3 regions of the Pseudoalteromonas sp. Xi13 genome follow, and region 2 is predicted to be linked to each of the others. Evidence: predicted binding sites of a transcription regulator. Region 2 holds the regulator's gene; each other region holds the start of a gene.
What was found. Region 2 encodes sigma-54, which starts transcription at its own class of promoters, with help from an activator protein. Its sites were predicted from a motif close to GTTGGCACGNNNNTNGNNT; they were not measured.
Positions count from the first base shown of each region.

Region 1 (3,237 bases), on a different replicon from region 2:
TTTATTTTACCGCCAAATGCGCCAACGAAAAAAATACCATGCTATAGCATTAACCGACTACCTAACTAACAGCTTAAATCGGCGTGGCATTTTGCAAAAAGCAAATGAGTGTTTATCCCAGCAGAGCCTAGCAATAGCCATCGTTGATTTAGATTACTTTAAAGCTATTAACGACAAATTTGGCCACGATATAGGAGATTTAGTACTTATAAAATTTGCTCAAGCAGCAAAAGACACACTAAGTACTAACGATAAGTTTGGGCGTTATGGCGGCGAGGAGTGGCTATTTGTTTTAAAAACGCAAAATCGCGATAAAATAAACAACTTTTTTGAAAATCTTGAAAATAAGCTAGCGCAGTACTGCAGTCATATTGAGGCATTGCCAAGTAAAACACACGTAACCTTTAGTGCTGGCGTGGCAATAAGTGATGCTAAAAGCGACTCACTTAGCGAGCTAATTAAACGTGCGGACCAACAACTCTATAAAGCAAAAGAAAATGGCAGAAACCAAATAGCAATCGCGTAAATATACGTTATTAGTCACCTTCAATAATCATTTGCCTTATTTTTATCGCTTTTTCAAAGTGATCTAACTTATGGGTGTGTATCCACCACGTAGCGGCTTGCATCAGCAGCTCTGGATTGTCGTTTTTATTTGCAAAAAAAGCGTAAAAAGAAAGCCCTACGTTTTCGCCTTTGGCTGCTATTTTTTTATCGCACACAGCTATAATTTTTGCTTTTAGTTCTTCCTGCATACATACCTTATTTAATTGTATTTTAATTATCTAAATATACCGTTTAAAAAACTAACAATTAGCTGTAAAAGACTTCTATCAACAATACTATGATTCTCAAACTCTTTATTAGGCGTATTTACTTTTGTAGCTTTGCATTCATTATCTAGCGGCTCATTTTTATGTATATTGGTTTCATAAGCTATATCAGCTTGCTCCATACATTGTGCAGAGCCCGCATAAGGCTTTGCCGCACAGCCAGTTAAAAATATACACAGTAAGAATACAATTAAAAACGCTTTCATATTCAATCCTATTTTACGCACCCTTATGCTTTAAATTATAGCTGTAAGTTTGCTTACTTAGTCGGCTATTAAAACAAGTAGATCAATAAAAAACACACCAACTTCATCAAAAAAAGTGTCGCCTTTAGCATCCTTTTTTATTTGAGCGCTTACACATTCATTGAAAACCTCTGAGCTTGTTTTAGCGCCATTTAGCTCAGTTATTTCTGCCTCTTGTATGCATACACGTCGTTCAGAATGCTCGGCTGTACTACATGCACTTAATAACGCGCACAGTAATAATGCTGTAGTGTGGCTTTTTAAGTTCATCCTTAAACTATCCTAGTATCTAAAGTTTTATAAAAATATAGGTAAGGCAAGTATGTACAGCTTGTACCCAAATAATGCGCTACTTTAGCATCTCAATAAAATACCCAACCAGTAAAAATATGTAAGCTTATGTAGCGTCAAAAACAATCGCCTCTTTTAATCTGAAAAAATTGCAGCTGTTTATGTGTAAAAGTTACAGAGCAACTCCATCCAAACCAGCCAAAAGTACATTAAAGTCAATTATATCAAAACATTAAAATTTGGCACTGCGCTTGCTTTTAAAAGTTTATAAAGCAATTACAGCAAGGAAAGAGTTATGAATATTTTTGAAGCGCTACGTCAAGACCACGATAAACAACGCGAGTTAGTAGATGCCCTCATTCAAACGCACGGCGATACACAGCAGCGCCACAAGCTAATGGACGAGCTAAAAGCCGAATTAGAAGATCATGCAAAATTTGAAGAGCGTTATTTTTATAACCCACTTATGTTTGACGATCTAACGCACGAAAAAGCACGCCACAGCGTTGCTGAGCACCATGAAATTGACGAATTAATTGAACAACTTGAAGACACCGAAATGAGCTCATCGGCATGGTTAGTTGCAGCTAAAAAATTGCACCATTTAGTGCATCATCATTTAAGTGAAGAAGAACATGAAGTATTTCAATTAGCGGGTAAAGCCCTAACCGAAGGGCAAAAAGAAAGCCTAGCTAAACAGTATAACGATGCCATGCATTAGTTATTAATTAAACCGACTTCCATACACTCCCTTGTGTACTTATTGGTTATAAGCCGTATGGCTTATAACCATTTTTTTTGCAGTGCTACTTAATGGTAAATTTAACGTCTTGCTCGCGTAACACATAAAGTGCAAAACACGCTGCCCACATTGGCCACGCTGTAAAAAACAATAAGTTATTAAAGCCATCAATATACTGGTTATAAGATGAAAGCGTAGAAAGGCCGTGCATTACAAATATAACGCCATACGTAAGGCGCTTTTTAATACCCGCTAAAAAAGCCAACACTATAATAAGCTGTAACGCCCCCAGTACATAAGCAACCACATCTGTAGAGCCGCCAATACCATAAAAATGCTCAAAAATTCGTGCGCTATGCCCAGGGTTAACAAACTTATCAAACGTCCACATAATCATTACAATAAACACGCCTAGGCGTAGCGAAAAAAGCGACCACTGCAAACGATTTTGAAAGTCAGTACCTGTTGTACCAGTCATAAAATTTCCTTAAAACTAAATAATTTAATGTTGAAACTAGCAAGACCGCTCAACACATATTTTATTTCATCTCAATGTATAATTTTTTAATAAGTTCTGTGCCCTGCTTTTCGTTTGTTTGCGTATAAAACCGCTATTTATAAATTACGACCTTATCATGGCAATAACTAACTACAGTATTTGTAAAACAAAAACATAGTGCCTAAAACTGAATAACGCTTTTGAGCAATGTGCTAAACTTTTAACGTTTCATTCTAAAAAACAAAAAGAATTAATATTTACTGAAAGTTATTCACAAAGCTTCAGGTCTTTATTGCCACATTCACACTAACCAAAATGAGAACCCTTTTGAAACATTCATATTTGGCACTTTTTATAGCCGCTTCACTCACACCTAATTTTTATGCTCACGCGGCACAATCTGCAGCTAATACCGACTCAATTGAACGTATTGAAGTAGCAGGCCAAACGATTAAATCTCAAGGGCTTTCTGTAAAAGATGCCACTATTAACGGCCCCTTCGGCGACAACCTTGTGCTGCAAGACATAGCACGCTCAGTAACACCTATTTCAAGCGAGTTAATAGAGCAACTAAATATTACTACCCTACAAGACGTACTAGCCGTGAGCCCAAACACATACTCTGCA
Region 1 is NZ_CP034440.1:439,007-442,243, forward strand. It holds gene EJ103_RS18400 (tetratricopeptide repeat-containing diguanylate cyclase) at 1-526, shown strand, start outside; gene EJ103_RS18405 (DUF6500 family protein) at 537-755, opposite strand; gene EJ103_RS18410 (hypothetical protein) at 782-1,039, opposite strand; gene EJ103_RS18415 (hypothetical protein) at 1,097-1,348, opposite strand; gene EJ103_RS18420 (hemerythrin domain-containing protein) at 1,665-2,090, shown strand; gene EJ103_RS18425 (hypothetical protein) at 2,176-2,589, opposite strand; gene EJ103_RS18430 (TonB-dependent receptor) at 2,938-3,237, shown strand, end outside.
Region 1: the regulator sigma-54 is predicted to act here: its motif matches at 1,608-1,626, upstream of EJ103_RS18420 (hemerythrin domain-containing protein).

Region 2 (3,237 bases):
GAAAACGTAGGTATTTTTGAAAAGAACGTCGAAATTGTGCATGGTAATCGCAAAATTACAGCCGACCGACTCGAAGTACATAAACGTGAAGACTTAGGGGATAACAAACAACTCCTTATTGCCACTGGCAGCCCAGCCTACTTCGAAGAAAAACAAGACGATGGTACTGTAATGAGTGCCAGTGCAAACGAAGTACGTTACGACGTAGCAAAGCGATTTTTAACGCTTGTTGGCGATGCTGAAGTCGCACAAGCCGGTCAAAAAATTAATGCTAAAAGTATTACCTACGATATGCAGCAGCAGCTTATTAGCGCAGAAAAAGACGAAAACTCTACGGATCGTGTCCACACAATTTTAGTGCCTGTTGAAGCAAAAATTAAAGAAAAAACAGGTAACGAAGGTCAACCATGAGCACCTTAAAAGCAGAACTATTAGCAAAAAGCTATAAAGGCCGCCAAGTTGTAAAAAATGTAGGCCTTGAGGTAGAAGCCGGCAGCATTGTTGGCTTATTGGGCCCTAATGGCGCAGGTAAAACCACCACCTTTTATATGATTGTAGGGTTAGTACCTAGCGACAAAGGCAAAATTTCTATTGATGATAACGACATTACGTTATTACCTATGCACAGCCGCGCCCGCTTAGGCATTGGCTATTTGCCGCAAGAGTCATCAATATTTAGAAAGCTGACAGTTTATCAAAACTTAATGGCGATTTTAGAAACGCGTAAAGAGCTCAATAAAGCCGCGCGAGAAGAAACGCTTAACAACTTACTTGATGAATTTAGTATTCAGCATATTCGCGATAGCCAAGGTATGGCGCTTTCTGGTGGTGAACGCCGCCGTGTAGAAATTGCCAGAGCACTGGCAGCGAACCCTAAATTTATTTTATTGGATGAGCCTTTTGCTGGTGTTGATCCGATTTCAGTGTTAGATATAAAGAAAATAATAGAACATCTTAAAAACCGTGGCATTGGCGTATTAATTACCGATCACAATGTAAGAGAAACTCTTGATGTTTGTGAAAAAGCCTACATTGTTTCTCATGGGGAGCTAATTGCATCTGGCACCCCAGAACACGTATTAAATGACAAAACTGTACGCGATGTTTATTTAGGCGAGCAATTTAGGCTGTAACATTTAAGCCACACCTACAAGCATCTGCTAATATTAATTATAACAACATAAAAGGATTGTTAGAGATACATGAGGCAATCATTACAGCTGCGCATGGGCCAGCAACTTACAATGACTCCACAATTGCAACAAGCGATTCGCTTGCTGCAGCTCAGTACATTGGATCTCCAGCAAGAAATACAAGAAGCACTTGATAGCAACCCGCTATTAGAAGTAGAAGAGCAAGATTACACGGAAGAGTCGGCTGGGAAAAATGAACAAAAAGCAGATACGGATGATATAACCGTAAGCGCATCGGCTGACGATACAACCAGCGAGTACGAGCAAGACAGTGGCGAAGCTTTAAATAAAGACACCGTTAGCGATGATATGGCAATGGATGTAACTTGGGATGAGTACATGAGCGCAGCCCCTGCTGCATCCTCAGGCCCAATGCCAGAAGATGAGTCTATTTATCAAGGTGCCTCTACTGAAACGCTACATGAGTATTTAATGTGGCAGCTTCAGCTTACTCCTTTTAGCCCAACTGACGAAGCCATTGCTATTGCCATTGTAGAAGCTGTAGATGACTCGGGTATTTTAACGCTAAGTTGCGAAGAAATTTTAGAAAGCTTTAACCAAGAAAACGATGACGAAGTTGAAGTTGAACTTGACGAAATAGAAGCCGTTTTAAAGCGTATTCAGTTATTTGACCCTGTAGGTATAGCCGCGCGCAGTTTACAAGAGTGCTTGTGTATTCAGCTAAACCAGTTTGATAAAGACACCCCTTTTATAGAACAAACTAAAATGATCTTAACCGATCACATTGATCTATTAGCGGCACGCGACTATCGTACATTAATGAAAAAGACTAAGCTTAAAGAAGACGAGCTTAAAGAGGTCATGACCCTAATACATACCCTCAACCCAAAACCTGCAGATACAATAGTAAGGGAAGAGTCTGAGTATGTAATACCGGATGTGTCGGTTAAAAAAATAAAAGGCCGCTGGGTGGTAGAGCTAAACCCAGATAGCATGCCAAAAATACGCGTAAATAGTCAGTACGCGGCTATGTCACGTACCGTAAAATCAAGTGGTGATAGCCAATTTATTCGCTCTCACTTACAAGAAGCTAAATGGTTTATAAAAAGCCTTGAAAGCAGAAACGACACGCTGCTTAAGGTAACTAACTGTATTGTAAAACAGCAACAGGCATTTTTTGAACATGGCCCCGAAGCCATGAAGCCAATGGTTTTAAACGATGTTGCTGAGATGGTAGAAATGCATGAGTCGACAATTTCGCGTGTTACTACGCAAAAATATATGCATACGCCACGTGGTATTTTTGAGCTTAAGTATTTTTTCTCAAGCCACGTAAGCACTGAAAACGGCGGCGAGTGTTCATCAACCGCAATACGTGCCCTAATTAAAAAGCTAATTGCCGCGGAAAACTCAGCTAAACCATTGAGTGATAGTAAAATTGCGGATATATTGGCAGAGCAAGGAATTAAAGTAGCTAGACGCACAATAGCAAAATACCGTGAATCGCTAGCTATTCCACCGTCAAATCAGAGAAAGAGTTTGATATAAGACGTTAAAAACAAAGAGGAAATGCTTATGCAACTAAACCTAACTGGTCGTCACGTAGAAGTAACTGATTCACTTAGAGACTATGTAAATAATAAATTTGCAAAGCTAGAAAGGCACTCAGATCATATTAGCAATGTGCATGTCATTCTCGATGTAGAAAAACTCAACCAAAAAGCAGAAGCGACTATTCATGTAAGTGGCGCAGATTTATTTGCCTCAACAGAGCACCAAGATATGTATGCCGCTATAGACTCGTTGATTGACAAGCTCGATCGTCAAGTCATAAAACATAAAGAGAAGCTTGCTAGACACTAATATTATGAAATTAAGTACATTAGTATGCCAGGACTGCAGCAAAGCTGCGGTCCTTTTTAGTAGTAAAAAAAGAATTTTAGAGTTTATCAGTGAGCTTGCTCATGAAAAGCTCCCCTACTTACCACAACAAGATATTCTTAATGCGCTGGCAAGCAGAGAAAAGCTAGGCAGTACTGGTATTGGCCGGGGTATCGCCATTCCTCATGGCAGAATGGGTGGC
Region 2 is NZ_CP034439.1:3,110,011-3,113,247, forward strand. It holds gene lptA (lipopolysaccharide transport periplasmic protein LptA) at 1-411, shown strand, start outside; gene lptB (LPS export ABC transporter ATP-binding protein) at 408-1,133, shown strand; gene EJ103_RS13995 (RNA polymerase factor sigma-54) at 1,203-2,702, shown strand; gene hpf (ribosome hibernation promoting factor) at 2,730-3,017, shown strand; gene EJ103_RS14005 (PTS sugar transporter subunit IIA) at 3,022-3,237, shown strand, end outside.

Region 3 (3,237 bases), on a different replicon from region 2:
AGATGTTTTTGGCCTGCACTTAAGTGTTTGACCTTTTGGTCAGTAAAGTTACAATCATTCAACACGTTAAAAACAGCATCGCCATAATGAGCACACAAACAAAGCCAAATAAAAAAGAACTCACCCGAGTAAAAAACCAAACATTAATACTCGATGCCGCCGAGCAGTTGTTTTCTCAGCTTGGTTACGATGGCACCAGTATGAGTATGGTTGCCAAAGAAGCAGGCGTTCCTAAGGCCAATATTTTATATTATTTTAAAAGCAAAGACGGCCTATACGAAAACGTAATAGACCGCATTATCGCGCACTGGAACTTAGGCTTAGATAACGTAACCCCTGAGGACGACCCTGCACATGTGTTGTATCACTATATTAAAAGCAAAGTCATACTTGCCGTAAACCAGCCGCTGCAATCACGTTTATTTGCCAGTGAAATACTGCGCGGCGCTCCTTATTTGCAAAACTACTTTAGAACCAACACACGCCCGTGGGTAAAACAAAAGGTAGACGTGTTTCAGGCCTGGATAGATGCAAACAAAATGGATAATGTTGACCCTTACCATTTATTATTCACCATTTGGTCAACTACGCAGTACTACGCCGATTTTCAGGCCGAAGTGCTACTGGTAATGAACAAATTAGAATACGACGAAACCGATGTGGCACAAATAACGCAATCAACTGCCCACATAATTTTAAAAGGTATTGGTTTAAAAATACCTGAGCACAGTGAGGCTTAACCCATGGATAATTTTACCACCCCAGACTTATTTGACGATCACCGCAATAACGTACAAGTAGCCGACAGCGGCCTGCGCCACTTTGGAAAAAAAACCACGTTTAGTGGCCAAGCAGTTACCGTTACCTGCCCAGACGATAACTCGTTTGCCGCCGACATACTGCATGAAAACGGCAAGGGTAAAGTACTGGTTATTGATGGCTTTGCTAGCAAACGCTTTGCTTTTATAGGCGATATTATGGCGGAGCGCGCGTTAAAAAACGGCTGGGAAGGCGTGATTATTAACGGCTGTTGCCGCGATATTGAAATACTTGCCACAATGGATTTGCCGGTTATGGCACTTGGCTCAACCCCGCGCAGTACATTAAAGCGTGGCTTTGGAGATAAAAACCAAACAGTGACCATGCTTAGTACCACAATTAACCCTAACGATTGGCTATATGCCGATGTAAATGGCTTAATTATTAGCCCTAACGCATTACTATAAACGCTACACTTGCAACCAAGTTGGTGCAACCACGCACCAACTTGGTGTGTTTTCACCTCTAAATTACGCCTTATTTAATACTTATATTTTTATAAATATCTGCTAAACCCCATACAAACCAAACAAAACCTGACCGAGCGGACAACTTTATTGCATTTGGCATTGCTTTTGCTTAGCTTTTAGGCAATATAATAGCTAACCGATTAAAAAGCGGATCAGGCTCTGTAAAATAAAAATAAGATGTTACGCAGTGGGCTGAAAAATAATAATAACTAATTCGTCTTTTTAATCACCCTAAATCTGATTATAACCAGTTGGTCAGATTTACTTTATAACGAGTGGTGATATGAGTACCAAAACAGATAATAATTTTACCGGTATTTTTTGTGACCATGGCCCTAACGCATGGCAAACACAAACCCACGGCACACTTGTAAATAAGCGCCTTGCGGTAAAAGATGTATTTGCTGTTAAAGGCGAGCGCAACAGCGCAGGTAACCCAAGCTGGTTTAAAGCAGCAAAACCTGCACAGCAAACAGCAAGTACCGTAAACAAACTAATGAATGAGGGTTGTAGCTTTACAGGCTTTACCCATACCGATGAGCTGGCCTACAGCTTAGAGGGCAATAACATTCACTATGGTGCAGCACAAAACCCAAAACTTAAAGGCCATGCAAGTGGCGGCTCAAGTATGGGCTCGGCTGCAGCTGTAGCGGCTAACTTAGCCGATATTGGCTTAGGCACTGATACTGGTGGCTCTATTAGAATACCGGCAAGTTATTGTGGCTTATTTGGCATAAGGCCAAGCCATAACGTAATTGAAAAAGATGGCCTAATACCGCTAGCGCCCCCATTTGATACCATTGGCTGGCTTACGCAAAATGCACAGCTGCTAAGTGATGTAGGCAATGTACTTTTACCAAATCAAGCTATTAATAACGTTGATACCTTAGTTATTTGCGAGCCACTATTTGAGCTGGTTGACCCTGCATTACAAGCCCCACTTAAACAATTGCTTGAAAAAACCAAACCTTATTTTAAACACCATAAAGAATTTGAACTGCCTAACAGTAGCTTATTAAGCGAACTGGCTGACAGCTTTAGAATACTGCAAGGGCGAGCAATCGCAAAAACGCACAAAGATTGGCTTCAATTGCCAGGGCAACTTCCCCAGTTTGCTCCGGCAATTGCGGCACGTTTTAACATGGCGCTTGCCCTAACCGCCCAAGAAGAGCAAGAAGCACTAAATGTACAAACCCAATGGCAAACACTAATCGCTAAAAACCTAAACACAAACAGTTGTTTATTTTTGCCAACCACACCCACAACTGCACCTAAATTGGGCGCCGACACAAGCGCCTTACGCATGCAAATAATTACCTTATCGGCCATTGCGGGCTTGAGCCGCTCGGCGCAAGTACACTTACCATTGGCTAATTTAGAAAATGGCCACCCATATGGGTTTTCATTAATGATGAGCCACGGCAACGATAAAAGCCTACTTGCCTGCGTACAACAATTAGCTGCCCACTTTAAACAGGACACACTTGCATGAGCAAACACAACATTGCCTTTACTGCCCCGCATTTTGCAGCAACCGAGGCAGGCACCTTAATACTAAAACAAGGCGGTACAGCCACCGAAGCCATGGTAGCGGCAGCGGCTGCGATTAGCGTGGTATATCCGCATATGAATTCAATTGGCGGCGACAGTTTTTGGCTTATTGATAACCCAAACCAAAGTATACCCACTGCCATTGATGCCTGCGGGCGCGCACCAAACGATATAAGCGCCTATAGCAATGAGCCACACATACCAGAGCGCGGCGGTTTAAGCGCATTGACCCAAGCTGCAACATTACGCGGCTGGCAAAAAGCCCTTGCGGTAGATGAGCACGCAGCTCTCTCACTAAGTACTATTTTAGCCCCAGCCATAAAGCTCGCGCGCGATGGCTTTACAGTATCTAAAAGCTTGCAAGCAGGCTGCGAAAAGCTTGCCACTGCTTCAAACA
Region 3 is NZ_CP034440.1:487,987-491,223, forward strand. It holds gene EJ103_RS18600 (TetR/AcrR family transcriptional regulator) at 87-740, shown strand; gene EJ103_RS18605 (putative 4-hydroxy-4-methyl-2-oxoglutarate aldolase) at 744-1,226, shown strand; gene EJ103_RS18610 (amidase family protein) at 1,573-2,781, shown strand; gene EJ103_RS18615 (gamma-glutamyltransferase) at 2,778-3,237, shown strand, end outside.
Region 3: the regulator sigma-54 is predicted to act here: its motif matches at 1,382-1,400, upstream of EJ103_RS18610 (amidase family protein).